One region of the Bacillus sp. FSL W7-1360 genome, then DNA from elsewhere that is predicted to be linked to it. Evidence: a T-box and tRNA genes for the amino acid it is inferred to sense, from the RefSeq annotation. Region 1 holds a T-box; the other holds one or more tRNA genes.
The links. The T-box of region 1 lies ahead of ileS (isoleucine--tRNA ligase). A T-box ahead of a tRNA ligase gene usually reads a tRNA of that ligase, here a tRNA-Ile.
Positions count from the first base shown of each region.

Region 2: it has a tRNA-Ile gene. The T-box ahead of ileS (isoleucine--tRNA ligase) is inferred to sense a tRNA for this amino acid. The anticodon was not compared.

Region 1 is NZ_CP151950.1:678,538-693,537, reverse strand. It holds gene ileS (isoleucine--tRNA ligase) at 1-2,171, opposite strand, end outside; T-box leader at 2,223-2,449, opposite strand; gene NSQ26_RS03455 (DivIVA domain-containing protein) at 2,500-3,006, opposite strand; gene NSQ26_RS03450 (YlmH family RNA-binding protein) at 3,147-3,881, opposite strand; gene NSQ26_RS03445 (YggT family protein) at 3,927-4,208, opposite strand; gene NSQ26_RS03440 (cell division protein SepF) at 4,231-4,665, opposite strand; gene NSQ26_RS03435 (YggS family pyridoxal phosphate-dependent enzyme) at 4,687-5,358, opposite strand; gene pgeF (peptidoglycan editing factor PgeF) at 5,393-6,208, opposite strand; gene sigG (RNA polymerase sporulation sigma factor SigG) at 6,460-7,245, opposite strand; gene sigE (RNA polymerase sporulation sigma factor SigE) at 7,394-8,107, opposite strand; gene spoIIGA (sigma-E processing peptidase SpoIIGA) at 8,128-9,030, opposite strand; gene NSQ26_RS03410 (DapH/DapD/GlmU-related protein) at 9,263-9,964, opposite strand; gene NSQ26_RS03405 (Gfo/Idh/MocA family protein) at 9,957-11,045, opposite strand; gene NSQ26_RS03400 (glycosyltransferase family 2 protein) at 11,092-12,093, opposite strand; gene NSQ26_RS03395 (DegT/DnrJ/EryC1/StrS family aminotransferase) at 12,261-13,361, shown strand; gene ftsZ (cell division protein FtsZ) at 13,434-14,570, opposite strand; gene ftsA (cell division protein FtsA) at 14,609-15,000, opposite strand, start outside.
Region 2 is NZ_CP151950.1:1,652,497-1,667,496, reverse strand. It holds gene NSQ26_RS08560 (nucleotide sugar dehydrogenase) at 1-817, opposite strand, end outside; gene NSQ26_RS08555 (BMQ_0737 family morphogenetic spore coat protein) at 1,286-1,993, shown strand; gene NSQ26_RS08550 (hypothetical protein) at 2,093-2,803, shown strand; gene NSQ26_RS08545 (CgeB family protein) at 2,806-3,744, shown strand; gene NSQ26_RS08540 (glycosyltransferase) at 3,737-4,810, opposite strand; gene NSQ26_RS08535 (DUF1360 domain-containing protein) at 4,804-5,145, opposite strand; gene NSQ26_RS08530 (ATP-dependent helicase) at 5,223-7,532, opposite strand; gene comGA (competence type IV pilus ATPase ComGA) at 7,666-8,679, shown strand; gene comGB (competence type IV pilus assembly protein ComGB) at 8,676-9,713, shown strand; tRNA gene NSQ26_RS08515 (tRNA-Ala) at 9,860-9,935, shown strand; tRNA gene NSQ26_RS08510 (tRNA-Ser) at 9,957-10,049, shown strand; tRNA gene NSQ26_RS08505 (tRNA-Met) at 10,071-10,147, shown strand; tRNA gene NSQ26_RS08500 (tRNA-Gln) at 10,158-10,232, shown strand; tRNA gene NSQ26_RS08495 (tRNA-Gly) at 10,238-10,309, shown strand; tRNA gene NSQ26_RS08490 (tRNA-Gly) at 10,341-10,414, shown strand; tRNA gene NSQ26_RS08485 (tRNA-Ile) at 10,448-10,521, shown strand; gene yidD (membrane protein insertion efficiency factor YidD) at 10,546-10,779, opposite strand; gene comGC (competence type IV pilus major pilin ComGC) at 11,005-11,313, shown strand; gene comGD (competence type IV pilus minor pilin ComGD) at 11,294-11,734, shown strand; gene NSQ26_RS08465 (hypothetical protein) at 11,724-12,008, shown strand; gene NSQ26_RS08460 (competence type IV pilus minor pilin ComGF) at 11,992-12,438, shown strand; gene NSQ26_RS08455 (hypothetical protein) at 12,425-12,778, shown strand; gene NSQ26_RS08450 (YqzE family protein) at 12,820-13,005, shown strand; gene NSQ26_RS08445 (DUF2626 domain-containing protein) at 13,103-13,342, shown strand; gene NSQ26_RS08440 (MBL fold metallo-hydrolase) at 13,429-14,064, opposite strand; gene NSQ26_RS08435 (DUF2759 family protein) at 14,241-14,402, shown strand; gene NSQ26_RS08430 (YqhG family protein) at 14,467-15,000, opposite strand, start outside.

The DNA of each region.
Region 1 (15,000 bases):
TTGGCAATATCCATATAAAACGCACTAAGTGTGACCGTGCAGAAATTGCGGAACTCATTGTACACTGTCACAAATTGATATTCGTCATAACCTTGGCGTACTTTTTCAATCAACTCTTGCAATGAAACATACATGAACTGATGAACACCGCTCAGTTCACTCGGTGCAATTCGATCTACCTCAGGGTTAAAATCATGCAAGTTCCCAAGCAAAAAGCGGAATGTGTTGCGGATTTTCCGGTACGCTTCTGCGACTTGTTGTAAAATGTCTTTTGAAACGCGCACGTCCGCTCGGTAATCAGATGATGCGACCCATAAACGCACAATATCTGCACCTAACTGCTTCGTTGCATCTGCCAAAGAAATCACATTTCCTAGCGACTTGCTCATCTTCCGCCCTTCGCCATCCATCGTAAACCCATGACTTAATACAGTTTTATAAGGCGCAACCCCATTGATTGCCACTGACGTTGACAGTGAGGAGTTAAACCAACCTCGGTATTGGTCACTTCCTTCAAAATAAACATCTGCCGGAAACGTCAAATCTTCGCGTTCTTTTAAGACCGCTTCATGAGAAGAACCAGAATCAAACCAGACATCCATGATATCTGTTTCTTTCGTAAAGTGACCATTTGGACTATGTGGTGATGTAAAATCAGGTGGAAGAAGGTCTTTTGCTTCTCGCTCAAACCACACGCCCGATCCGTGTTCGCGGAATAACTGGGCGACATGCGCAATGGTTTCTTCCGTGATGATTTCCTGCCCATCTTCTCCATAAAAAACAGGAATTGGCACGCCCCACACACGCTGACGAGAAATACACCAATCACCACGATCACGCATCATGTTAGCAAGTCGTGTTTCACCCCACTCAGGAAACCAGTTTGTATCCTTGATCGCCTGTAACAATTGCCCACGAATTTTTTCAATCGAGGCAAACCACTGTGCTGTTGCTCGGAAAATGACTGGTTTTTTCGTCCGCCAGTCATGTGGATAAGAATGGGTCATAAACGACAACTTCAAAAGTGAACCGTTTTCCGTCAATTTTTCTGCCACTTGCTTATTAATGTTGTCATAAAATTCACCCGTAAAACCAGGTGCTTCTTCCGTCATAACGCCTTTTTCATCCACTGGACATAACACATCTAATCCATACTTCTGACCAACAACAAAGTCGTCTTCCCCATGACCTGGCGCGGTATGCACACATCCTGTTCCGGCATCGAGCGTCACGTGTTCCCCGTTCATGACAAGCGCTGTTCGCTCATAGAACGGATGCTTCGCAGTAATATATTCAAGTGCGCTTCCTTTCACTGTTTTCGTAACAGTCGCATCTTCCCAAGATAGTTCTTTCTTTAACGTATCAAGTAAACCACTTGCAACAACATACGAGCGTCCATCTACTGCAACAACGCTATAATCTAAATCCGCATGTACTGTAATCCCGAGGTTGGCTGGGAGCGTCCACGGTGTCGTCGTCCAAATCACGAAGGCATCATCTTCAGACAAGACACCTTTCCCGTCCATAACTTGAAAAGAAACATAGATAGATGGCGAACGCTTATCATGATACTCAATTTCTGCCTCTGCCAATGCAGATTCAGACGACGGCGACCAATACACCGGTTTTTTTCCTTTGTAAATATAACCTTTACATGCCATCTCGCCAAATACTTGAATTTGCCGCGCCTCAAACGACTTATCGAGGGTCACATACGGATTGAACCAATCACCAAGCGCGCCCAGACGCATAAATTGTTCCCGTTGCCGCTCAATTTGCGTCCAAGCATATGCCTCACACCGTTCACGAAACGCTTTTGTGCTCATTTTTTTGCGATCCACTTTTTTATTCTTCGTCAATGCTGTTTCAATTGGTAATCCATGCGTATCCCAGCCGGGCACAAATGGTGCTTGAAAACCAGTCATTGATTTATAACGCACAATAAAATCTTTTAGCGTCTGTGTGAGTGCATGCCCCATATGCAAGTCACCATTGGCATAAGGTGGACCGCCATGTAGGATAAATAAAGGTCGCCCTTCCGTTCGTGTCTGCACTTGCTTATACATATCGGTCTCACGCCATTTTTCTTGTCGTTTCGGCTCACTATTTGGTAAGTTCCCTCTCATCGGAAACGCCGTCTTTGGCATTAATAATGTATGCTTATAATCCATCTCGTCGCCCCTTTTCCATATCTCATTAAAAACAAAAAAGCCCTCATCCCGAAAAGGGACGAGAAGCTTTTCCCGTGGTACCACCCTCATGAGAGCAACAACTCCCACTCATACACTGGTAACGCGGATGACGCGCCATGCATTACAAACCTGTCCCGGCATTCATGCATAGAACTAAAGGGTGATTTTCAGTAAACGAACAAATGACCAGGCTCACACCATCCCCGATTCGCTTTAGCTTGTTCCTGTTTACATACTGTCCCTCTCACTGCTTTTAACGTTCATTCAGTTGAATAGCATTATATAATACTTGCAAGCTAAATGCAAGTTACTTTGCTGGCACTTCTTGTGTTGATCCAGATTCCTCTACTTCTTCATCAACAACACGGTCCCAGTCTTCACTCCGTAACATTTCTAGTTGCGCTTCAATCAACATCTTAAAGCGCATTTTATACACAGACGCTTGTTTTTTCATTTCTTCTGTTTCCATCATCACTTTTCGAGACTTCATTAATGCCTCATTTACAATGCGATTCGCATTCTTTTCAGACTCTTTCACGATAAGCTGCGCTTCCTTTTCTGCATTACGACGCAAATCGTCGGCAGTTTCCTGTGCGACCAAAACAGCTTTGTTTAATGTTTCTTCGATGTTGTTAAAATGAGCGAGTTTTTCCTCCAGTGATGTCACTTGTTCAAACAATGTCTTCTTTTCTCGTAACACTGCTTCATAATCCTTAATTAACTGATCCAAAAACTCATTCACTTCATCCTCATCATAACCACGAAATGAACGCGTAAATTCTTTTTTGTGAATGTCTAATGGTGTTAAAGGCAATGCAGCCACCTCCTCTTTAAAATAGGCCAAGTATGTATTTGTTACTCAACCAAAATCGTCCTTGCGAAAACTTCACTACCGTTACTTATTCGACAGCGCCTTGCCAATTCCTGCTTTCATTTTTTCTTTTTCATGTGTCCTCATGTAAGACGGCGTCCAATGACAACCCGAACACGGTCTTTTTTTGTCAGTCCATGCGCTTGTAAAAACTTTGCACGCCCAAGACCTCGGACAGATATTTCGTCACCTACATATAAGTGGACATTTGCTTTCTCAATAGGACAATCGTTTACTTTTACAAGTCCTTTTCCAATGGCCGTTACTGCTTTGGCTCGTGATAGGCTATAAATCACCGCAACCATCGTATCTATCCGTAACGAAGATACCGTCACATGGCGTTCATCCCACTGCACAGGAGGGCCGATAAATGCTGAAAGCGGCAACGGCGAGAGCTCAACATTCACTTGCGCAATTCGCGTAAGGACGCTGCGAACATAGCCCTCAACCTCACTTACACAAGCAAACATACACTGATTGTCTGCAACAAAAATGTCACCAAACTTCCTTCGCTCTAAACCAACCTGCATAAGCGCCCCAAGTACATCACGATGAGCGATGTTGACAAATTTACTTGAGAATGAAGCGCCTAAAATACTGATTGACCATGTACACTGCTCATCCTTTAAATAGCTGGGACGGAGCACCGCTCGCTTTCGTTCACACTGCGCAGAACCGCCGAAAAAACAAAGGTCTACCGCTTCATCTTTTCCAATGATAGTTTTCATTATTTCTTGTTCTCGCCTATTAAGAAAATCTGTCATCTTCTCTTGATGATACTGTACCACCTGATCATATAACGTACGGACGTCATCCACAAAGGGACGTTCTGTTTCCCGAAAATGCTCGTACATCATGCGTCTTTAAAAAAGCGACAAAATCATATTTTGTAGTGCAATAAGCCCGTTACTTGCTAAACGCAACGCGAGAATACCAACAAGCGGTGACAAATCGATCATCCCGAGTGGTGGAATAAAGCTCCGAAAAATTGCCAAATACGGCTCACAGATTTGACCTAGTATTTGACCAAACGCCGTTTCCCGAGCATTTGGAAACCACGACATTAAAATATATGCAAGCAACGCAAATGTGTACAACCAAAATGCATTGTGTAAAAAAGAGAAAATAAATATCACAACTGACATGATGATACGCCACCTTTCATTTTTACTCTATCTTATTATCTATAAAAGCCGAAATCGATCCTGTCACTTCTACATTATCTGGCGTGCACACAAACACACCGGGACCAATCTTTTGAATATCACCATCGATCGCATACACAGTACCACTTAAAAAATCAACCATACGTCGCGCTTCGTCCTCTTCAATTTGTCCTACATTGAGAACGACTGCCTTGCGACGCTTTAAATGATCGGCCACTTGTTGGACTTCGTCATATGTAAGTGGTTCTATAAGCATCATTTTTGCCGTTTTTTGTGCACTTTGTAAGCTGACTACATTTGGAGACGTTGCTTTTTCTTTTGTCACTGCCGATGCTCTCTTAGGCTGCTGTGGAGATAATCGTTCCTCAGGCAAATCCGCTGTGTCACTTGTGTCTTCTATATGAAAATAACGTTTAAACTTAGACTTAAAGCTCACAGAACCCCTCCTCTACAAAAGTTATCTCAACGTTTCGTTACCAACAAGAGATGTGCCTAGACGGATAAAGGTTGCCCCTTCTTCAATCGCAACTTGATAATCATTGGACATGCCCATCGACAACGCTTTGCACGGGGCATGACTCAGTTGCAGCGATTGGATGTCATCTCTCAATAACCGTAGCGCTCGAAATACAGGACGTACTTCCTCAGCATTACGAACAAACGGTGCCATTGTCATTAGCCCCACAATTTGTAACGATGGAAAGTCCGCTAATGCAGCAATAAAATCTTTCACTTCATGAGGGCGCAACCCAGCTTTCGTCTTTTCTCCCGACACATTTACTTGGACAAAGCATTTTAGGGGACAATGTTGATCTAATCTTTTATCAAGTGCTTGTGCTAGACGCAGCCGGTCCAATGAGTGAATATACGTAAACGCACTCGCAACATGCTTCGCTTTTTTTGATTGTAGTGACCCAATAAAATGCCAGACCGCTTTATTATGAGTAACCGCCGACATCTTTTCCAGCGCCGTATCTACACGATTCTCACCAATATCATATATCCCTGCTGCCAATACACGGTGAATCGTCGGCACACCAACATTTTTTGTAACCGCAACGACACGAACACTTGACGCTGCCCGTCCACTCTTCTCGCAAGCCGTCATAATTCTATGGCGAATATCCATGAAATTCTCTTCTACATTCACAGAAGGATACAAGTTATTTCCCACTCCTCATCCCTATGACACTCATCATTCTACCTGTCTGGCCTTTCTCTCGACGATAAGAAAAAAAGCGTGGATCAATGTATGTACACTCGGGTGCAGTATAAATTTGCGTCATACAAAGACCTGCTGCTTGAAACAGTTGCTGATGGAGCATACGCAAGTCAAGGGTATAATGTCCCTCACGTACTTGCTGATACGGTGGCACGGCCCCTACTGGAACAATGGCGGTTACACGATCAATCACAGCCTGATCGACTTCATACTTGTGTCCAGAAATACAGGGTCCGATGAAGACATGAATATCCTCTATCGGCACATGATGTTTCGTTTGCCATAGCGACACAAGCTTTTGTCCGATTTGCTGTACCGTTCCACGCCATCCAGCGTGACAAAGACCAATCAAACGTGCACGTGGTGCGACAAAATAAAGCGGGGTACAATCTGCATACAAACTCGTGAGTAAAATCCCAGACTCATTTGTATATAATCCATCTGTTGCTGGCAGGGCATCGCTGAGCGAATACGCACCCCTCCCCTTATCTTTATTCGTGACATAACGAATCGTTGTCTCATGCACTTGTTCACTCCCTACCCAACAATCGAGCGGGAACGCCAGGTCAGAAGCAAGTCGCTCTCTGTTGCGAATCACAGCAGCGGCATCATCATGAACATGGAATCCCAAATTACATGTGGCATAAGGAAGCTCACTTACGCCACCTTCCCTTGTTGTAAACCCCGCAACCAAATGTGGCATCAATGTTGTGAGTGTAGAGGCTTCTAAAAAACGGGTCGATATTTCTTTCCACATCACGTGATGTACCTCACTTTCCAGAACACAGAAGTCAGCCGCCTGAGATTAAAAACTGACCGTATTAACCCTTTAAATGCTTCACTCTATTCCCGGATCTGACTTCTAACCTCCGGAAACCTTATCTCCCTTACATTTTACCACAGGAAACAGTAAACGAGAAACGATACTTTCTTAACAAAAGCAAAAAAGGTACTTTTCATCCTTGTCTACGATGAAAAGTACCTTTTAACATATAGGGTTCAGCCTTTTTACGATTCAATATGCTTGTTCATTTGCCGAATTGCACCTTTCTCCAAGCGAGACACTTGTGCTTGCGAAATGCCGATTTCATCGGCGACTTCCATCTGTGTTTTCCCTTGAAAAAAGCGCATATTGACAATGGTTTTCTCTCGGTCATTTAAACGCAGCATCGCTTCTTTCAACGCCATTGCCTCGACCCAGTCTGTGTCTTTCTCACGGTCATCACTAATTTGATCCATCACAAAAATCGGATCACCGCCGTCATTATAAATTGGCTCAAACAGTGACACTGGATCTTGAATGGCATCGAGCGCAAAAACGATATCTTCTTTTGGCACATCTAACGCTTTTGCAATTTCTTGCACTGTTGGCTCTTTTTCACGCTTTTTCTCCGCCATCATTTGATCACGTGTTTGTAGTGCCTTATAAGCAATGTCTCGTAACGACCGTGACACACGAATGGGGTTATTGTCACGTAAATAACGGCGAATCTCACCGATAATCATCGGGACTGCATAAGTAGAAAACTTCACATTTTGACTTAAATCAAAGTTGTCAATTGATTTCATTAAACCAATACAGCCAACTTGAAATAAGTCATCGACATGCTCACCACGATTATGAAACCTTTGAATGACACTTAATACTAGGCGCAAGTTTCCATTCACAAGGGTCTCACGCGCGGGCTCATATCCGTCTTGAAGGCGGGTGAATAACTCCCTCATTTCAGTGTTCTTTAGTACAGGTAACTTCGATGTATCTACACCACAAATCTCTACTTTGTTTCGAGTCAAATTCTTTCCCCCCTGAACGGAAAATGATGTCAGGAGAAGTATGTCCGACAGGAGGAAAAATATGCATATCTCGACATTTAGCGACATGTTTAAATAAGCGCGACGCCTTCTCTAAACGCATTTGAACGATCAAAAAATATTTCCGAGACTACACCATTTTTTTAAACTCTTTTTGCAATCGTTTAATGATCCGCTTTTCTAGCCGGGAAATATAAGATTGCGATATACCAAGCAAATCTGCCACATCTTTTTGTGTTTTTTCTTCCTGACCTGACAGACCAAAACGGAGCTCCATAATTTGTTTCTCACGATCACTCAACGTATGCAGCGCCTTCACAAGCAATTTACGATCAACTTGTTCTTCAATTCCTTTTGTAATAATATCATCATCTGTCCCAAGCACATCTGATAATAGCAATTCGTTGCCATCCCAATCAATGTTTAATGGTTCATCAAAAGAAACTTCTGAGCGTGTTTTATTGTTGCGTCGTAAATACATTAAAATCTCATTTTCGATACACCGAGAAGCATACGTTGCAAGCTTAATTTTTTTCTCAGGATTAAACGTATTCACTGCTTTAATTAAACCAATCGTACCAATGCTAATTAAATCTTCAATGTTGATGCCTGTGTTCTCAAACTTCCTCGCAATGTATACAACGAGCCGCAAGTTGCGTTCAATTAAAACCGCTCGAACCGCCTCATCTCCAAGCGGCAATTTCTCTAAAAGGGTTGCTTCTTCTTCTTTTGACAACGGTGGTGGCAACGCCTCACTTCCACCTATGTAATAAATCTCATCCGCTTTTAATCCGAGCTTGTAAAGCAATCGATACCAAAATAACCGTAGTTTTAATTTGATCATGACAAATTCCCCCTTATTGTCTATGAGACTGCTTGTTTTTGAATAAGTTGTGGGTGAACAATACATTGAAAAGTAGCTTCTGGAGAAAGGGTTCGCTCGTACAATCCTATTAACACGTTTCTCGTCTCATACACGTCTCCACCATGAGTGAGGCGAACACGGTCAGGTTTTAACGCTGCTAAAAAAGGTTTTGCTTGCCCCACTGCGCGAAAAGGGACAATTCTCATCCGTGCCAACAATGGATAATCGTGATGATCCACGTCAGTTCGTAAAGATGTGATGACATCAAGCTGTTCTTTCGTAAAATGCTCATACAATAAATGCGTCTCAATGATCATGACCGGTGTACGTGTCATTGGATCTCGCAACTGATTGCCAGTATCTATGAAACCTGTTACAACAACACACACGCCGTCTATCCAACATTCCACATCGACCAGTTGCTCACTATTTACTTTTTTCACTTCAAAACTAGCCACTTGTTGTTTGGCAAAATACAACACAAGCGGTACACAAATGAGCACAAATATCCAACTTATCATTGGCCCACCTAGGCCGTAACCAGGTAAATATGCCAACACATCCGCATCTGTTTGGAAAAAGTAATGTAAAGCAAACAACCCACCACCGGTGATAAATGCAACAAAATAAAATGTTGCTAACCCTTGTAAGAAATAGGTCATTCGTCGATAACCAAAAGAAACTACAACGATCATCGCTGAATAGACGAGCTTCACGAGTGGATGGAGAAACCATGATGCCAGTGGTGTAAACATGAGAAACACAATGGCAGAGGCAATCAATGCACCGAGTAACATCCTGACATGTTGAAAACGACGTTTTAATAACAATGCTGTGCAGGCGAGCAATAAATAATCAATGCCGACATTTAACAACCAAATTAAGTCCAGATAAACAATCATGCTTGCCCTCCTCGGCAGCATTGTTTTAAAAGCGGCGCTTCTCTTTTTTATCTATTTTCAGTATAAAAGATACGAAAGTGAAATTCTGTCACTTCCTGATCCAAGCACCATTGTTATTTTGAAAAGTTTTGGCAAAGATTGTCCTCTTCTCTCGATCGTTTGTGGCATGTCAAAAATATAAAAAAAGCGATGCAAGCAATACGCTCACATCGCTCTCACAGCGTCATTCACGCTATTTTTTTGTAATCAATGGTTTAGCCGGGTTTCCTACAACCGTTGTGTCAGGTAAAACATCTTTAGTCACGACTGCACCTGCACCTACAACTGCACCTTTTCCGATCTCTACACGAGGCAACAAACTTGCATGATGACCAATTTTTGCACCTTCACGAATGACCGGACCTTTATGGTGCCCACGTCCAGAAGCCATATACTTGTCATTGGACATCGCACAACACGGTCCAAGAAACGCGTTGTCTTCAATCGTTGTACCGCCTGTCACATACGTGCCCGTTTGAATAGTTACACGTTCACCAATAAACGTATCTGGCTCCACCATCGCATGCCGACCTATAATTGACTGTTTGCCTATTTTTGTTTGCTCTCTGACGCTGACATGATCAGCAATTAAAGCACCTTCACAAATTGTTGTTCCTTTGTACAAAGTAACATGGCTGCCAATCACCACATCACGTTCAATGATCAACGGCTGCAAATCTTCACTCGGCTTTCGGGCCATTTTTTTATTTTTCACTGGGCTATTTCCAAGCAAACTAAAAGATTTAATTTTCACTCCGTCTTCAATGATGGTTCCTTCTTTAATGACACAATGATGATCAATTTCTACATCACTTCCAATGTATACATCAGCCTCAATCACAACAAACTGTCCAATCTGCACATTTTCGCCTAACTGCGCCCGCTCATCAATCAACGAAATGACCCCCCTTCTCAAAATGGTCCTTCATTTTTTCCGTAGAAAAAGATGTTAAGGGCAATTGCACAGGGCACTTAGATACTGTAGATTGATATAAAGCAAAGATTGTTTCTAATGCGCGCTCAGCATCCTCCCCACTCACATAATGAGCGTCTTCTTTTTCCCCTAATATACGATTGACATAAGCTTCGTACATGCGAACACGCTCTAATCCGTCTGCATGTAACATTTTTTCGTCTACTTTAACACCCACCACCTCAAAAGACTCCATTTTATCTAACAAACTACCCCGAATCGTCACAACACCTTTTTCAGCAAATATTTTAAGTGAACAATCATTATGATTCGGTAAAGAAATCGTGTTGGCCTCAATGAGTCCACGCGCACCATTTTTAAAGTGAAGTAAACCAAAGGCAACATCTTCTGTTTCTTTGTACGGTTTTACTCTCATCATGTTCCCATACACTTGTGACACGTCTCCAAGCAACCATACAAGCAAGTCAACAATATGGATGCCTTGGTTCACAAGCATGCCGCCATCTTGAGCCCACGTCCCCCTCCACGGCACTTGCTCGTAATATTCTTCTGAACGATTCACAGTAATTGTACCAACACCGTAATAAATCTCTCCAAGCAATCCTTCATTGATCATTCCCTTTAGCTTCATCATGGCATTCATATACCTTCTCTGATAACAAACAAGTAGTAAACGACGTTTATCTTTTGCTAGTTGTGATAATAATCTAGATTCTGATAGCGAAAGCGCAAGGGGCTTCTCAACAATCACATGCTTGCCTGCCTCGAGTGCGTTCTGAGCCATCTCAGCGTGCACCCCAGAACTTGTTGCCACCAAAATGATGTCCAGTTCTTCATTTGCAAGCATCTGTCGATAGTCATCATACAAAGAAATAAATGTATGACGCGTCTGTTCATTCGCGACCTTATAAGCAATATGATGCATTCTTTCTCGTGACAGATCACTTAATGCCTTTACAGCAATTTGATCGATAGATGCAAGCGCCTGACAATGTTTCTCTGTAATTTGTCCACAGCCAATAATTCCGAGTTTTAGTTTCACGATTCGCTCCCCCACATCTAGAATGATGCTGCCTCCTCCACCCAAACTATTTCCTTAATGACTTCAAACACTTTGCTTTTAACTCTTTTGCTCGAAAACTACCCGCCCCATTCAAAATTAAATACCGATGGTCATCTTCTTTTAATTTCATGCATTGGTCACATGTTTCTGCAGCCTCTGTATAATGACCTAATTCAAACAAAAATTGTGCTTTCATGAAATGTAAATCTACATAGTCTGGATATAATTTGATAGCTTGCGCAATACTTGGCCAGCCCCCCTCATAGTGACCAGACTCAAAGATCACTGCATATTTTAATCGATATAATACTGATGGCGGCAATGAATCTCGCTTTACAAATTCCATAATTGCAATATTAACGAGTTGAAAAGCTGATTCATAGTCTTTCACTCTGTAATACTCCGACGCCATATGATACATCACCCACGGATGATCATTGCCTTCTTGATATTCAAGCTGTAAAAGTTCCACATTTCGTCCATGTTTATCTTTTTCGTCTACGCTTTCTTTTAAATAACCATAGTGATTCAATTTTAAAGGAAACGTTCCTGCCGATATGTCTTCTGAAATATCTAATGTTTCATGAATACGATTTTTAAACGCCAAACCTTTCTCATTACAGAAAAGTCGCGGTTGATATGCTTGATACACTTCTCTTTCATCTTTTTCCTCTCCTACATAATTAAGAACAGGTATATACAACACCGTTTCTTCACGGCTTTTTAACTTCTTCCTTAACTTTTTTGCGTTTTTAATGTCTATCTCTTCATCGGCGTCCATATATAATATCCATTCCCCCGTCGCTCGACTAATGCTGTCATTACGTGCCGCTGCAAAGTGATTCGACCATGTAAATGAAAAAATATTGTCCGTAAATTTTTTGCATATATCCATTGTCATATCTGTGCTACCCGTATCAACAATAATGATTTCGTCTACAAAATCTTTCACACTATTTAAGCCACGCGCAATCGATTTTTCTTCATCTTTTACAATCATACACAATGAAACCAACGGTTTTGTCATTCCTATCACTCCTCAAGCAAAGTTATTCTCCTCGTTTTTCCACCACTCCTACCTTACAAATACGAAGCCATATGATAATTTATTCAAGCACAATTGTATTAATTCTTGTTAGTTTTCATATACGTAGTACAGATGTATACGCCCATCCTTCTGAAGAGGTGATAAAAGTGATTTCGCTCGCTCAAGTCAATCATCAGTTCCAGTTTTTAAAAGATGATATCTTACAAGCTGTCGCCCGTGTGATTGATCGTGGACAATTTATTTTAGGCACAGAAGTTTCCTCGTTTGAAGAAGAAGTTTGTCACTATTTAAAGAGTAAACATGCTGTTTCTGTTGCAAACGGGACTGATGCACTCATCTTAGCTTTGCGGGCTTTGGATATTGGCTACGGGGATGAAGTGATTACGACACCGTTAACTTTTTTTGCCACGGCAGAAGCGATTTCTTCTGTTGGCGCCACACCTGTTTTCGTTGACATCGATCCATATACTTACAACCTCGATCCACATAAAATTGAGGAAAAAATCACAAATAAAACCCGTGCAATCCTTCCTGTACACTTGTATGGACAAATGTGTGATGTACCCTTCATAAATGAGATTGCCAAAGCGCATCGGCTTTTTGTCATTGAAGATGCTTGCCAAGCTTTTGGCGCCGCATGGAAAGGAAAAAAATCAGGAACAATTGGCGACATCGGCTGCTTCTCATTTTTCCCGACCAAAAATCTGTCAACCATTGGTGATGGCGGTTTAATTGTCACACAATCAGAAGATATTGCCCGCAGAGTGAAACAGCTACGTCATCACGGTACGAAAGTAAAGAACTACCATGATGAAATTGGATACAATAGTAGGTTAGACGAAATTCATGCAGCAATCTTGAGAGTATGTCTGCCATACATCGACGAGTGGACAAACAAACGAGTTGCTCACGCTCATCGTTACAGTGTGCTGGAGGGTACAAATAACATTCGGACACCCTATGTTACAAGCGAGGAAAGTCATTGTTTTCATCTTTACTGTATCGAGCACCCACACCGCGATCACATTCATACGCACTTAAAAACACAAGAAATTGCTAGCGGTGTCTATTATCCATTACCTCTACACCTTCAAAAAGTGTACCAACATCTCGGTTATACGCAAGGTGACTTCCCCGTATGCGAAGAAAAGATTTTACGTTTGTTGGCTTTACCGATGCACCCTTACTTGAGCATAGAAGATCAGAAACGAGTCATTGAAACATTGAAATCATACGATCCTATCTAAAATTCAAGCACACGTAAAAAGCCAAAAAGAGCACGATTGCTCTTTTTGGCTTTTTCATCGTATGGATCGTTTCTATGAACGTTTACGGCGATTACGCAAAAATGTTGGCACATCAAGCGTATCTGCTGATGCATTCGCCTGCTCTTTAGTAAGTGTCTTAAAACGATCCTCTGATCGTTTCTGCTCTCCCTTTGCCCCGGAGACAACATGTGATTTCCCTTGCCCTGAGACTGAAGCACCCGACTTTTGCTCACCGGAATCTTCAAATCCAGTTGCAATAACTGTGACAATGATTTCATCTTTTAAATTCTCGTTGATGACAGAACCAAAGATCATGTTTACTTCTGCATCACAAGCTTCCGACACAATCTCAGCTGCTTCATGTACTTCATATAAACTTAAGTTCGTACCACCAGTAATATTCATGAGCACACCTTGCGCCCCATCAACAGATGTTTCCAAGAGTGGACTAGATATCGCTTTTTTCGCAGCTTCTGACGCCCGCATTTCACCATTGGCCACGCCAATACCCATGAGCGCGGAACCTTTTTCACTCATCACCGTCTTAACATCTGCAAAGTCAAGGTTAATTAACCCCGGTGTCGCGATCAAATCAGAAATGCCTTGTACCCCTTGGCGTAATACATTATCTGCTTCTCTAAATGCTTCAAGCATCGGTGTATTTTTATCAACAATTTCTAGTAAGCGATCATTCGGAATAACAATCAATGTGTCCACCTTTTCTTTCAATGCTGCAATCCCTGCAAACGCTTGTGTTTGACGTCTGCGTCCTTCAAAAGTAAACGGGCGTGTCACAACACCTACTGTAAGCGCACCAATTTCTTTTGCAACTTCAGCAATGACAGGTGCGGCCCCTGTGCCTGTGCCTCCACCCATGCCAGCAGTGATGAACACCATATCTGAATCTTGCAGAACTTCTTCTAATTGCTCCCGACTTTCTTCGGCTGCCTTTTTTCCGATCTCCGGGTTGGCACCAGCACCTAAACCTCGTGTTAATTTGCCACCAAGTTGTAGCTTCTTCTCCGCTTTAGAAAGGTGTAACGCTTGGGCATCTGTATTGACTGCAATGAATTCAACACCTTGCAGTCCATTTTCAATCATACGGTTGACAGCGTTAGAGCCACCACCTCCAACACCAATCACTTTTATTTGCGCCAATTGATCCATATCCATTTCAAAATCAAACATCTCAAAATCCCCCTAACCAGACTGTATGACGGCTTGTCTTATTCAAATAATGACTTAAACATCTTTTTTACCTTGGATTCATTCTTCTGCTGCGCTTGTTTCCCAGATGGTTGTTTAGAAGCCGTCGTACCTCGCGGTGTATCTTCTGTCACTTGCGCAAAAGCAGCGGCAACTTCTCTTCCCTTCATGTGCATATATTTATGAGAAAACTGGATCAGACCAATGCTGACCGTATACGTCGGCTCCCGTACACCAATATAATTCGGGATTGCTGTTCGCACCGTGCCATTTAACATATCCTTTGCCAATTCTAGTACCCCAGGCAAGCTTACTGTGCCACCTGTTAATACAAATCCACTTGGAAAGTGCTTAAAACCAAGACGAACAAGTTCTTTTGCAACAAGCTCAAATAACTCCTCCAGCCGTGGTT
Region 2 (15,000 bases), 970 kb from region 1:
TGGCTTTCCACTTTAAATAAAGTGGATCGACAGGGATGCAATGCCCACCAATACCAGGGCCAGGCTCATAGTGGCTATAACCATAGGGTTTTGTTTTTGCGGCATCTAAAACTTCCCATACATCAATATCAAGGTCATGACAAATACGTGCCATTTCATTAATGAAGGAAATATTGATAAAACGCTGTGTGTTTTCTAATAGTTTTGTCATTTCTGCGACTCTTGGCGATGAGACAGGGACGAGTTGATCAAAAACAGGTGTGTATAATTGAGTAATTTCTTCAAGACATTGAGGGGTCACACCGCTTATGACTTTTGGAATTGTTTTAAAAAGATAAGATGAATCACCTGGATTGATTCGCTCAGGGGAATATGCAATATATACATCTTCTCCAACAATAAGATTTTCCTGTTCACACAAAGGAATGAGGACTTCCTCAGTTGTTCCTGGAAAGGTTGAACTTTCTAATACAATGAGTGTGCCTTTTTTAATGTACGGAAGTAATGACTTCATTGCTGTTTGGACATAGCTTAAATCAGGAGACTGGTCCATAATGAGTGGCGTGGGCACACATAAAATAATGGTGTCGACTTCTTTAACGCGTTTAAAGGAAGAAGTGGCAGTAAAACCTCTTCCTTTTAATGATGTGATCGCCTCGTTTGAGACATCTGATAAGTAAGAAATACTTTCAGATAATTTCTTTATTTTATTTGTGTCAATGTCGATACCTAGTACTTGATCGTGATGTTCAGATAATGAAATGGCTAATGGTAAACCGACATAACCTAGTCCGACAACGGCTATACGTTTTCTCACAGGTTTATTCACTCCTTTACGCACTGCTAATAGGTGTACCAAAAACTAGGCGAGTGTCTATACATTAATTTACTGTATTCATGAATGACTTAAATGTGAATCAAATAAATTGTTTTTAGCAGGATTTAAAATAACAAGGCTAGTCACTAGCCTTGTTTGCACGCTTATTTTTTTGACAGCAACACTTGAGTTGGTGTTTAGCCCCCTTCTTTTTTTTGTTCTTTTTAAATGATTGAAAGGTATATTGATCAGTAGACGCTTTTTTATGTGTCATTGTATTCTCCCCTAATGGTTCATTTGATGCCATAATGTATGCATTGATCTTTATTTTCGTCCGTTTTTAAAAAATAAATATGCGAATGCCGCACATATTGGCGCGAAAGTCATACTATACAGTAGTCCGAACACCTAGAAACAAGGTTCAGAAAGAGATAGCTTTTCGCTAAAAAATTCAAAGGAGGTCCCTCCATGAGTCACGATCAGGAAAAACACAGCGTGTGTATCAGCGTGCCTAAAGTATTTGACTGGGTCACACGTCAAGTCGACTTACCTACAATTAGTTTTAGGGAGCCGGAGCTGACGGATATATTCCCTTGTGATGAAACGCCTGGGGAATCATTGTGTGATTTTCTTGAGGATTTTCCAGGATACACCACTCGGTGTAGAGTATTAGAAGAATCCTTATTAACGAGGGAAGTCACCGATCCTGCATGTCGGGTACAAGTAAATGTGTGCCTGCCAAATGGCAAAGAGGTTTGCTTGGAGAAAGTAAAGGTGTTGGCAAAAGGGTTGCTAGAAGTTGACATTTTGGATAGCACAGGTGATGTCATTTGTACATCTGATCCGATTGAATTCGCCACGATCCAGACGTTCTATTTATGCGCACCAAAAGATACATTGGTTGATGCATTTATCTCTGCTGGTCAATGTGACGCTGAAATTGTGTGTGACGATACGTTTGCACAATTAGATATTTCTTTCTCCTTCTGCTTAGACATCCATGTATACGCAGATGTTCGACTTGAAGTAGAGGCAGCGTATTGCAAACCACGAAATGAATTCCCAGTTACAGACATTGTTTGCCGCGATAACAAGTTCCCACCTCAATGCCCGGTTGTATTTCCAGGCAGTGATCAATGCCCACAACCAAGTGTGAAACAATCATCGGACTGTTAAATAATCCGAGCCGTCTTCTAGGGGACGGCTCGGTTCTTCTTATTTTCAAATGTCCTACATAAGAATATGTATACACGAATGAATGAGGAGGTTGTTACAATGAGTCAGCACGAACAATGTATGTTAGATCCATCCGTAATTCAAATGAAACAGCAGTTATTACACTTTCGTTCAGAAATGGTCCGTCAAGACCGTCTACTTAAGCAAGTGGAAAAAAAATTACATGAAAGAGAAAGGGCCATAGCCGAATTGACTGAACGACTAGCAGAGTTGACAGAACATTCTACAGTCATAGATGAAGGTGAGAATAAGGAGCATGCCTCTATTCAAACAACACCGCTGATTCATCCTTTTTTTACGTATTCAGTTATTATGCCTACTCTTCCTGAGGAATCACTTTTAATCAAAGGACATTTTGTTATTAAAAATGAAGGATCGGTTCCTTTAACAGAGCCAATTATTTGTTTGTCATTTAATCACGCTGAAGATGCCAACTTATCGGGAAAGATTAAAAGGGATCATTCAAATAAGAAAAAGGACTATCAAATTTCTCGTGAAGGGGTCATGGATGCTTGGCACTATGTAGAAGAGAATGCTGAAAAGATTGCGAAAGAAACCGGAGAGTATTGGTTAAGGCCGCCAGTGAACACACTCTCTCCAGGTGAAGAACTTGTTTTTTCTGACTTTGAGATTACAGTCCCTACTAAAACAAACATATCACACACGGTACAAGTATATGGATTTGTTTACAGTTCAGAGTTACCATCAGGACAACAAGCAGCGAACGTCGTTACACTTACACGCGTATGAAGATGTTGTTCATTTCCTCGGGCTATCGACGTGTATATCCATATTTTGAACAGGCGCTTTGTCGTGCGTTTGCACAAGTAGGTGTGAAGGTGGTTGGAGAGAAACCGTGTCCAGTTCAGAGGGTTGCAGCGTTAAAGAAATTGTGTGCTACCCACCAAGTGGATTGGTTGTTTATGTTTTTAGGTAATCATTTGCCAGAGGACTTTCGGCAAGCGTTACAAGCACGTGACTTGCCCCCACTCGCCGTCTGGTTTACAGAAGATCCTTATCATATCGAACGATCAATTAACGTTTTGCCGGTTGTAAAACGTGGCTTTACTGTTGAAGAGGGTGCTGTGAAGTTTTATCAAAAACTCGGTGGGAATGTCTCATTTTTACCGTTAGGGTATGATGAAGATACGTTTTATCCACAGGAGAAAAAGCAAGTTTATGATGTGTGTTTTGTCGGCCATCCTTATCCTGAACGTGTCACGTTGTTAAAATCACTCGCATCAGCACTGCGCATTCAAATTGAAGTTGTTGGTCCATGGAGAGTTGATCAGCTTCCAAAAAAAGTGATACATCGATCGCGGTGGTTGCACCCTCGTGATGTTGCGCATTGTTATCATCGGGCAAAAGTGGTGTTAAATACATTTAGACCTTATGAAAAAGGAGGTAGAGAGATTTTTGCAAAAAGTGTCAACAATAGGTCGTTTGAGATTGCCGCTTGTGCTGGATTTCAATTGAGTGAACATCGTCCAGGCATTGCCCGCTTTTTTTCGAAACAAGAGATTGAGACATTTACAGACACAAAAAATTGTATTCAAGCAGTTCGGTTTTATCTCGAAAACAAAAAGAAAAGAGACGAGAAAAGAAAAAAAGCGGCAGAAGAAGTACGACGCGCACATACCTTTTTCCACCGTGCATCTCATATTGTGTCTCAATTACAAAAAGTTAATTGAACTGGAGTTGTTGTTTCAGAAGAGACACTTCATCAAGATGTTGGCACAAATAGTCCAATTGCTTGTAAAGCCCTTTGCCATTGTGCGTTTTGACGACCCATCCTCCCTGTTTTTTGAGGACGGTTTCTGCTTGCGCGCCGAGGTGGAAGCACAAGACAGGGTATCCGAGTGTCAGTGCTTCGTGGGTAGTGTGTGAAAATGCTTCTGGGCAAATAGAGGGAATACACACGATGTCAATCTCATCAGCGAGCAATTTTTTTTCTATATTTGCCGTTGTGTATGTTCCGCGTTGAATAAGCAAAGGCGATGCTCGTAAAACACGGGCAACTTGTCCATAACTATACAATTGAACAGGCAAAGGGTTAGACTTTAAGTACGTAAGTAATTCTTTCACCGGTTGCTCCCCTTTATGCCGAAATAAGTGACCGAGTAACGCTACACGTAATGGTAGGTGTGGCGTTTTTTTTGGTAGGGAATGTCTTTTGAGCGCAACCACATTAGGAACGACGTCTATAGAGACGTCCGGAAAAAAAGAAGCATAAATTTGTTTGACGGTGTGGCTTGGCGCAATGATTCGTGTAGCCTTTTTAAATAAAGTATAAAAAGTGTTGCGCCATTTCGTGATAGAAGGGGTGTGAGGACGTAACATCATTTTCATCTGTTTTATTTTATCAGGATGTATACACGCATCGCAGGTGCTGCTACTCGTGGGAATATGACAATAGTCACCATTTTTTCGCACGAAAAAGAGACGTGGACAAATTGCAAAGAAGTCATGTAAGTAAATTGTTAGCGGCGATTTGATTTGCTGGACAAGCCATAGGCAGTCTTGGAGTGGAATATTGGCCAAATGTCGGATAACAATACCTTTAATTGGGAATTTTTGCAGCTTTTGTGCAACCCGCTTCATAGTGGGCAAGTACTCTTTTTTTCCTGTTGGGTTAGTGAAAATGTATTGTGCACCACGTTTATAGCAAAAAATCATAGGAGACGACATTGCACGCATAGATTGGGCAATGCCGCCACCTCCATTATGATGGATGACAAACGTATAACTGGTCACCATTTACGCAACCCCGTTTCAATGATTGCTGCAACCCATGCGGCGCTTAAGATGATGATGATGGGAATGAAGATGGTTGGGAACAGCACAAATCCAAAATATAAGAAAATTGCTGCCCAAATGCTTGAACACCAGTAACAAGCAAGTAAAGCACCAATCCAATATTGTATCCCAGTTCCTTTAGGGTGTGGATAGAGGACAGTTTCTCCTTCCTCTTCTTCTTCCTTCCACGTTAAAAACTGTTCCCGAATTGGTGCGGTGATTTCGTCTTCCACCATGAGACGTGTAAATCTTCCAACCGCTAAAGCAAGTAGTAACCATTCAAATCCACCAAGCATGCTTATCCCCCCTCGTTTCATATTATGAAGGGGGGCAAGCATATATAACGGTCCACAAATGAAATATGAACAAACGATCATTGTCTACGTCCAGTAAAAGTGCGCAAAAAACGTGAAGGGTATACACGTTTTTTGCGATAGTATGTTGGCACAGAAATCGTAAGGTGTGTTTTCGCTCGCGTCATTGCCACGTACATGAGACGGCGTTCTTCTTCTAATGGTGCTTCATCTCTGCCTCGTAAAGCATCTAATGCATATTCGTGCGGAAGGCTGTTTTCTACAGCCCCAAGGATATAGACATGGTCAAACTCAAGCCCTTTTGCGCGATGGATGGTGAGTAAATGAACACCATCTATATGGGTGTTTAGTTGTTGTTTCTCTCGGTGCATCGAGGTCATTTGCTCGATATAGCTTAAAAATTCGGGTACTGTATCAAATTGGGCGGCGATCACTTGGAGTTGACGAAAATCATCGCTTCCTTTATCCATTTTATGTCCCTCATGCCCTTGTTTTTTTAATGTGTCTTTAAAGTCAAGTGTATGTTCAACTTTGTTGAGCGCTGCGGTTGGTGTAAGTGCTTGAAGAGAACGACATTGTTCGGGCAGTGTTTGCAGCCTTTTTTGCTGGAAGGTAGGCAAGTTCTCTAAAAATGAGAGCGCTTCGAGTGAACTGCACTGATGTGTTGTTTGCAATAAATGGATGTCTGAGATGGTTGTACGTTTCAAGAATAATGCTTGTAAAAGATCACTTAGTACAGTGATGTTTTCTTCATCTTGCCCGATACGTAAAAAGGCGAGGGCGCAACGGACCATGTTTCTTTCATAAAAACTGGAAAAGTCTTGTTCAATTGTAAAAGGAATACCGGTACTCATAAGCCGTTCAATGATTGCGCGGGCAGCGACATTGGTCCGGTAAATGATTGCAATCTCCAATGGTGACACACCGTCATTTAGTGTTTGCTGGATGTCTTCCGTAATCATTGTTGCTTCCTCTTCTTCATTGTAAGGATAAAACAAGTGTGGAGATATGTCCGTTGTATACTGGGCCGTTAACGTTTTTTTAGTTCGACGTCTATTTTTAGCAATGACTTCATTTGCGCAAGAAATAATGGGGTGTGAGGACCGGTAGTTTTCTGTTAAATAAATGGTTGTTGCTTCTTGATAGATATCTTGGAAGGATTGGATATAATTTGGGTCACTTCCGCGAAAGGCATAGATGGATTGATCGTCATCACCGACCACACATAAGTTGTGGGTAGGTTGAGCGAGTAATTGAATGATGTCAAACTGGATTTTATTAATGTCTTGGAATTCATCTATTGCAATATAAGCAAATCGTTGTTGGTAACGTTGCAAAAGCGACTCATTATCTTGGAGTAAGTGCAAACAACCAATTAACATGTCATCAAAGTCAAATCGTTGCGCAGTGATGCGTGTCTGTTCGTAGCGTTCGTAAAGGTGGCGGCAACGTTCTTCAAATATGTCTGACGGTTCCACTTCATTTGGGGCAAGCAGATGGTTTTTCCAGTAGCTAATTTGCGTAAGTGCTTGGTCAAAAGCAAACGAGTCGTCTGTTAATCCGAGTTCGTTTCCAACTTCTTTTAAAAGTTGCACCCTTTGCCATTCTGGTTGTAACAACTTTGCTGGCTGCCACTGATTGGGCGCTGCATGTTGTAACATCGTATAAAATAAGCTATGAAAGGTACGAATGACAAGTGTCTGCACACTTTTTGGATCAACTCCTGGGTATGTGCGCATGCGGACGCGCATTTCTTGCGCTGCTTTGGCAGTAAAGGTGATGAGCACCATTTCTTTTGGCGAAATGTCTGCACATGCGATCATGTAAGCTGCTCGACTGGTTAATACGCGGGTTTTCCCGCTACCTGCACCTGCTAGTAGACACAAAGGGCCGTGGACATGTTGAATCGCTCTCCATTGATTGTTATCGACAATAATATTTTTTTCAGCGAGTATATTGCGGTAACGATGGCTAGCAACAGATTGCTCAGTGATTGGTGGCCTAAAGTCTGACATTTTTGTCATGGCTGTTGGCGACCGCCATTTTGAAGGAGTAGGGTTAGTTAAGATTGCTCGGCGTTGTGGCAGGGAAAAAGATCCGATTGTTGTCGCCGCAGTTTCCTCTTTTGCCGCTTGTATGCGTTCATAAGCGGCTATTTCCTCAGCACATCTCATATCTGAGTCAGGATGGACAAACGTTGGCGCTTCATGAATAGGAAAACGCATGTCGAGTGGAGCCCCGCAATGCAAGCAGGAAACCGCATCTTTTTTACTCGCTAAATATAGTGCGTGCCACTTTTCACGCGGATATGTAGAAAAGGAGACCGGTTGATTTTTATAGAGAGCTGTTTTTATCGCATCATGTTGCACGATGTGACCTCCTCAAATGGTTATGTAATAAGTATCGTATCAAATTGTGCCGGGAAAGCACAATAAAATGTGTCAAAAAAGCAGGAAACATAGATGACGTGCGCGAATAGTACTGTAATGAGAGGAGTGATGTATGGAGATGGATGACGTTTTTAGCGCCAGTCAGGCGTTAATAAAGGAAGCGATAAATAGACAGGCGAGTGATATTCACTTTACCCCGCAAGAAGATGGCTACCGGATTGCTTACCGGATTCATGGGCAAATGAACGATGAAACCCTTTTGCCTTGGATGGAAGCAGCGCGATTGCTTAGCCACTTTAAGTATACCGCTGGAATGGATATTGGAGAACGGCGAAAACCACAAAGCACGTCGATGACATTTACGCACGAACAGCAAACATACCATCTACGCCTTTCCACCTTACCAGCGAAAAAAGCCGAAAGTTTAGCGATTCGGCTCACCCCCAGATTTGCTTCGTACACTTTAGATCAACTTCCAGTATTAAAATCCCATAGCAAACGACTAAAAAGTTTCCTAACATATGAAAGTGGTTTATTACTCTTTACTGGCGCCACCGGCTCTGGTAAGACGACAACGTTGTATGCGTGCATCAAAGCATTGCTTGCCCAAAAACAGCGGGCAATTGTGTCAATTGAAGATCCGGTTGAGCATGAAATTGATGGTATTGTGCAAGTAGAGACGAATGAACGGGCGGGGATTACGTTTTCTTCGGCATTAAAGGCAGTATTGCGTCACGACCCTGATATCATTGTAATTGGTGAGATACGTGACCAAACGACGGCCCAGCTTGCTTTTCGAGCAGCCTTAACAGGACATTTAGTGTTGGCGACGTTGCACACCGGGAGCGCACGTATGGCGCGTCACAGGCTCGAACAATTTGAAATTGCCCAGTGCGATTGGATGGAAGCAATACGAGCAATTATCCATCAAAAACTTGTGCCCCTAAAAGATGGGGACAGACGAATGGCATTATATGAATGGTTGACATGTATAGAAGAGGACATAAGTCAGGCAACAAATACGACGGTAACCATCCCTCATGCTGCGCGGCGGGCTTGGAGTATTGGTACAATTGATGATGCGACGTTGCAAAGTTTGTGCGGAAAAAAGGAGGGAGGTAGGTGAGGAGAAGGCGAGAGAAAGATATGCTTGAGACGATTCGATTTTTAGAGCGATTAGGACGGTTACTATCACAAGGATATGCGATGGATGCAGCGCTTGCCTTTCTTGTTGTGCACAGTTCCGCGCGCCTAAAAGCGTGTATTGCCACAATTCGAGCGGGACTTCAAGATGGGCAGTCCTTTCATGATAGTGTTGAAGTGCTGGCGTTACCAAAAGAAATTTGGTCGTTTATTTACTTCTATGAACAACAAGGAACCCTTGATGAAGGGCTGCTCAAAACGTCGCAGTTGGCGTTAAAAAGACAACAAACAACAAAACAATTACAAAAGTTGTTGCGTTACCCACTACTGCTTGTTTGGGGCACAGTGCTCGTCATCCTCGTTTTAAACCAGTTAATTGTGCCGCACTTTTCCTCTTTGTTTGCGACAATGAATACGGACCCACCTATGATGACCCAATTATTCTTCGCATTTATGCGGTATCTCCCAGTTGCATTGCTTTGTTTTGTGCTTGTTGTTGGCGTTGTGGTGCTTTGTTTTTTTCTACATTTTAAAAAGCGTTCTCCTCACGATCAGATGTCTTTCCTGTTAAAAAGAAAAAGCTTGCGTCCAATTTTACAAAGAGTCATCACGTATTACTTTGCTTTACAAATGGGACGCTTGTTACAAGCTGGCATGACGATAAAAGATGCGTTACAATTGTTTGAAGGACAACGTCAACTCCAGTTTTTACGAGAAGAAGCGACGTACATCAGAGAGCGATTAGCGCAAGGCGAGGCCATCGAGGCAATTATTTTTGAACGGGATTGTTTTATGAATGAGTTGGCACTTGTCGTTGAGAATGGGACGAGAACAGGTTCTGTTGCGCGTGACTTGCAACATTATAGTGACTGGTTGTATGAGGAAATGGATGATCGCATGCAAAAGGGTGCAACGTGGTTACAACCATTATTGCTCATATTCATTGGTGGTTTTGTGTTTACATTGTTTCTTGTTGTGATGTTGCCGATGTTTGAAATGATTGGTGCGATTGAATGAGGAAGACTTTTCCACTTTACGCAAGCGGGCTTTTTGAATGCGCCAAATATTTTTTTCAAAAAGCCCTTGCGTACGCTCACAACGTGTGATATATTATTAATTGTCGCTGTTACTTAACGGAATGCGGCATACATACAAAATCATTTGGGGCCTTAGCTCAGCTGGGAGAGCGCCTGCTTTGCACGCAGGAGGTCAGCGGTTCGATCCCGCTAGGCTCCACCATGTTATTTTTAAATGTTTAATGGAGGAATACCCAAGTCTGGCTGAAGGGATCGGTCTTGAAAACCGACAGGCGGGTTAAACCGCGCGGGGGTTCGAATCCCTCTTCCTCCGCCATTTAAAATGATATTTTTTCGACGCGGGGTGGAGCAGTCTGGTAGCTCGTCGGGCTCATAACCCGAAGGTCGGTGGTTCAAATCCGCCCCCCGCAACCAAACTTATAATTGGGCCATAGCCAAGCGGTAAGGCAACGGATTTTGATTCCGTCACGCCCTGGTTCGAATCCAGGTGGCCCAGCCATATTTGCGGGAGTAGTTCAGTGGTAGAACACCACCTTGCCAAGGTGGGGGTCGCGAGTTCGAATCTCGTCTTCCGCTTATTTATTTTATGACAGAAGTGCTCCAAAGCGCGGGTGTAGTTTAGTGGTAAAACCTCAGCCTTCCAAGCTGATGTCGTGGGTTCGATTCCCATCACCCGCTCCAATTAAAGCAAGGTCTTTTTTTATGCCTACATAAGGGCCTGTAGCTCAGCTGGTTAGAGCGCACGCCTGATAAGCGTGAGGTCGGTGGTTCGAGTCCACTCAGGCCCATTATTTTAGCAAAGCGTTGTTCAATTATGAGCGACTCTTTGCTTTTTTTTGCGGTACCGGGTCAAAACCGCCGGGGTGGAAAGGATGACATTTTAAGATGCGCTTACATGTCAAATAACCACCTTTTAGTGCGCCGTGCAGTTTAATTGCTTCGATCCCGTAGTGAGAGCATGTGGGATAAAATCGGCATGAAGGTGGTTTAAGTGGTGAGATGCATCGTTGATATAAGCGAATGAGTTTAATCATGAGTGTGCGCATGCAAAGCTCCCTTTCTGGGCAAACGATCCGGAAAAAATGAGTGTGTGATTAGTATACCAGAGACTTAAGTGGGAAGCGACGGATGCGCAAAAAAATAAAAAAAGAAGCAGGAAAATAAAGAGCGGTGTCTAATTGTATAGTAACGGGTCGTATGATCCCGTATTTTTTAGAAAGGTGGGTTGTCCTCTGTTTCATCCCCGTAAAAATTCCTCGAGGTGATAAAATTTGAAGCGTATATGTAAAGACGAGCGTGGCTTTACGTTAGTAGAGATGCTCGTTGTGTTGATGATCATTTCCTTATTACTCCTCATTGCACTGCCAAACTTATCCAAAAATACCGATGTTGCCGGTGAGCAAGGTTGCCAAGCGACACAGAAATTATTGCAAACACAAGTTGCTGCTTATGAAATCGAGCATGGTACGCTCCCAACAAACTTACAAGCGCTTGTCGATGAAGGATATGTAGATACTGTCACCTGTCCGAATGGCAAAACGCTTTTGTTAGACGGTCGTAATGTTGTTATTTCTCCGTAATGAAGATGGTTTTACGTTAGTAGAGTTGCTGATTTCCCTCCTCATTTTGTCACTCGTTTTGCTCATCCCTCTCTCTTTTTTTCCAAACACAATAAAAACAAAAGAAGCGTTCTTAGCTGCAGACAAACTAAGAGATGATGTGCGTTTAGCACAACATATTGCCATGTCAAATGGAGCGCGTATCGACTTATCCTTCTCTGATCAGCAACTGACATTAACGAGTGAAGGTGAGGTTATTGCGCAATTTTCTTACCCTATTCCTATAGTGATAGAAGCGGTAACAATGGACTTCAACGAAATTGCGTTTTTAGAAAATGGTCACCCCCGTCAATCAGGCACATGGACTGTGGTGATCCACGGACAGACATTTGTCTATACGCTTCAACTGGGGAAAGGACGTGTGGCATATCGTGAACAATGAAGGATTTGCGTTAATGGAGGCGTTAATCGGTCTACTTTTATTAAGTTTAGTTGCAACCATTGTGCTTCCGTTACTGGTGACGATTTATGAAGACAAACGCGCTTTACAGCAAGAACAAGACCTCTTACTTCACTTAGAGGAGAAGCGGTATGCCTATGATATGGCAAGCGACCAAGACGGGTGGCACGCCTCTGAAGTAACAGGTGTGTTGAAATATTGCAAGCAAAGTCCATTACACAAAAGGGTGCATTGTGTCTATGTTAAAGAGCAGTGAAGCAGGATTTACGTTGTTAGAGCAGCTCATTGCTTTATTTGTGGTCTCTATTGTTGTACTTCTAGGCGCTGCTTTCTTTTCGTTTTTTATGACACAGTCATCCTCATTTAGCCAATTTCAAGAAACACAATTGTTTTTCAATCATTTGGCAACGGAAGCAAAAGAGGCAGATACGCTTGTGTGGCATGAAGAAGAATTGCAATTGCAATTCCCAGATTTCACATTGAGTTATCGTGTACAAAGAGAAACGGTGTTGCAACGTTTTCGGAATGGACGTGGGTTTGTCAGTATGGTTGAAGGTGTAGACGATTTTCATTGTAAAGTTGAGGAGGTATCCGCGGTGTGCCGCGTGCAATTAGATAATGGCAGCGTGTTTGAACGGCGTGTTTGGACAATGAAAGGAGTGATAAAAAACGTTGTGGAAAAATGAACAAGGAGCGGTACTTCCGCTGACATTATGTGTGCTACTACTTGTAAGCGTGTTTTTTAGTTATCAACTGTATACGTATGAGCGGAAGTCCACCTTTGTTGCGCACCAAAGCGATCAACTTATGTTAGATAATTTGTTACAACTTGGGCTTTCGTTTGCATTAGAAGAAGAGAACATGTCTCCGCTTATCGTTTCACATGGTGAAGTTTATTATGAATTTGCAGATGACGAGATTCTTATTAGTGCCCAATTACAAAACGGCGCAAAACGTGTTGCAACTGCTGTCGTTGATGAAGGCGGGAAACTGCTGCGATACCGTCAAGGAGAAGGTAAAGATTAAATATGCCAATAGGAGGGTAGGCTAATGATGAGGTGGAAGAGATGAAATTCCAAGATTTACTTAAATTTGCGACAGAAGAGATGGTAAAAAAGATTGAAGAACCGCAAGAAGTGCGGAAGAAAGCACGTGCTGAAAAGAAGGCTCAACGAGAGCCTCTTTCTACATGGGCGTTTGGTGTGCTGCCAATGGCGTTTTCGATGTTCAAAAGACGGAGACAGTCCGAATAAATAAAAGTGCTTTGTATGTGTGGGAGAAAGCATTTACAAGGCACACATTCATCGTATATAATGGTGGAGAGAATGTTTTGTGAAAGGGAGGAAGAAGATGGATCGCATGTTTCGTGTGTTAGCGTTCTGGACAGGAATCTTTTCAGTGCTCTTTTTTATTGGGCATATGGAAACAATGTCCCTATTGTTTTTTGCACAGACAGTCATCTTGCTAGGGCTTAGTTACTTGAAATTGTCCGAACGCGTGTATATGTATATTTTTGCAGGGTATTGTACGTTGTTTTTTGTTGGGTTCACGTACTACTCAATCTTTTTATACGTGCCAGGCTTTCATTAAAACCGATACATAGGGCATATCGTCGGCAGTTTCAGCGGCGTGATGTTTCTTAGCTGAACTGCCGACTTGCTCAAAAGCGAACGGTTTTAAGAGGGGAATCCGTGTAAAAAGGGATTGTTTGCCATTTCAGCGCCGATGGTTGTAAGCGCGCCATGCCCTGAGGCGACAACCGTTTCTTCAGGACAAGTGAGTAGCTGGTTGTGAATGCTTTCTAGCAGTTGTGTGTGGTTACCACCGGGTAAATCAGTGCGTCCGATGCCTTGTTGGAATAACGCATCACCAGAGAAAACAACAGATTCTGGTTTGTAGTAATAAGAAGTGCTGCCGGGTGAATGCCCTGGTGTGTAGCGTAACGTAAAAGTAAATGGACCAATATCAAGTTTTTTCTCGTTCCCCAATAAGATGTTTGCCTGCTTCGCTGTTACATTTTCACCAGGAAAAAAGGCAGAGCCGTTAAGAGTAGGATTTTCCAGCCAATTCGCTTCTTTTTGGTGAATATATACTGGACAATCAAAAGCGTCTCTCACGTCATCTACCGCACCAATGTGATCAAAATGGGCATGGGTAAGTAAAATAGCTAGCGGCTTTAATTGCTGTTGTTTAAGCCAAGAAATCAGTGCTGGACCATCACCACCGGGGTCAAAAATAACGGCTTCCTTCTGATCGTTATAAAGCACATAAGCATTTGTTTGTAATGGCCCTAAAGGGATTTGTTTAAACATTTGTTGTCAGCTCCTTTAAAAAGTTTACAGAGGTTTATCTAGGACAAACTTATCATATCGTGCAGTGATATACGATGCAAATGAGCCGACTCGCAAAAAATAAAAGTGCGTTACATGAAAAAGCCACAGAGCGTTTTTTACATAAATTGATTTTGTATAAATGGAGGGTGAAAGCAATGGTTTTAGCAATAATGTTTTTGGTCGTAGCGATCTTATCAGCAATTGGTGGGATTTCTAGTTTGAAAAAGAAAAATTTCTTTGCATTTGGTTTCAGTGGTGTAGCAGTGCTTGTATTTGGCTTCTTTTCGATTGCAACAATTATGAGTTACATTTTCTAGCTAAAAATAAAGTGAAAACCAACCATCGCGCTTAAATGCTATGGTTGGTTTTTTCGTGTTGATATTAGGAAAACACTTGTTGCTTTAAGTAGAGTAGCCCGCCGTTAATGAAGGATACACGAATATTTGGCTCATATTGTTCTTTTAACGCTTCTTTTTCAGCGAGGTAACTTTCTGGTTTTTCATCGTAGTCCCGGTAAAATGATTCGAGTAAGTCTAAGTCGTCATCCCAACGCTTTTTCGCAGCCACGGCCCAGTCGTTGGGCTCGTTTTCTGCAAATGTGCGGATCATTTGTTTGATCCTGTTAATGCCACTCTCAACGCGAATGAGCGGAGAAAGGGTGAAACAGTAGTCAGGGATTTTCGGTGTGAGTGTTTTTGACATTGCTTTATCATAAAAATCAGGGACAATCTGCCCATGAACCAGGTTGAGACCGAGTGACAGTAAAATGTCTTTTTTTCGGTCACATTGAAACGAAATTTGGGCATTGAGACAGAGCCAAGGGTGGAGTGGCTGAGCCTGTTGCCCTTGTGGTGGTGTTTGTTCATATAAGCGGATGAACGCGCCGAGTGACTTACTCGATTCAAAGATTTGTCT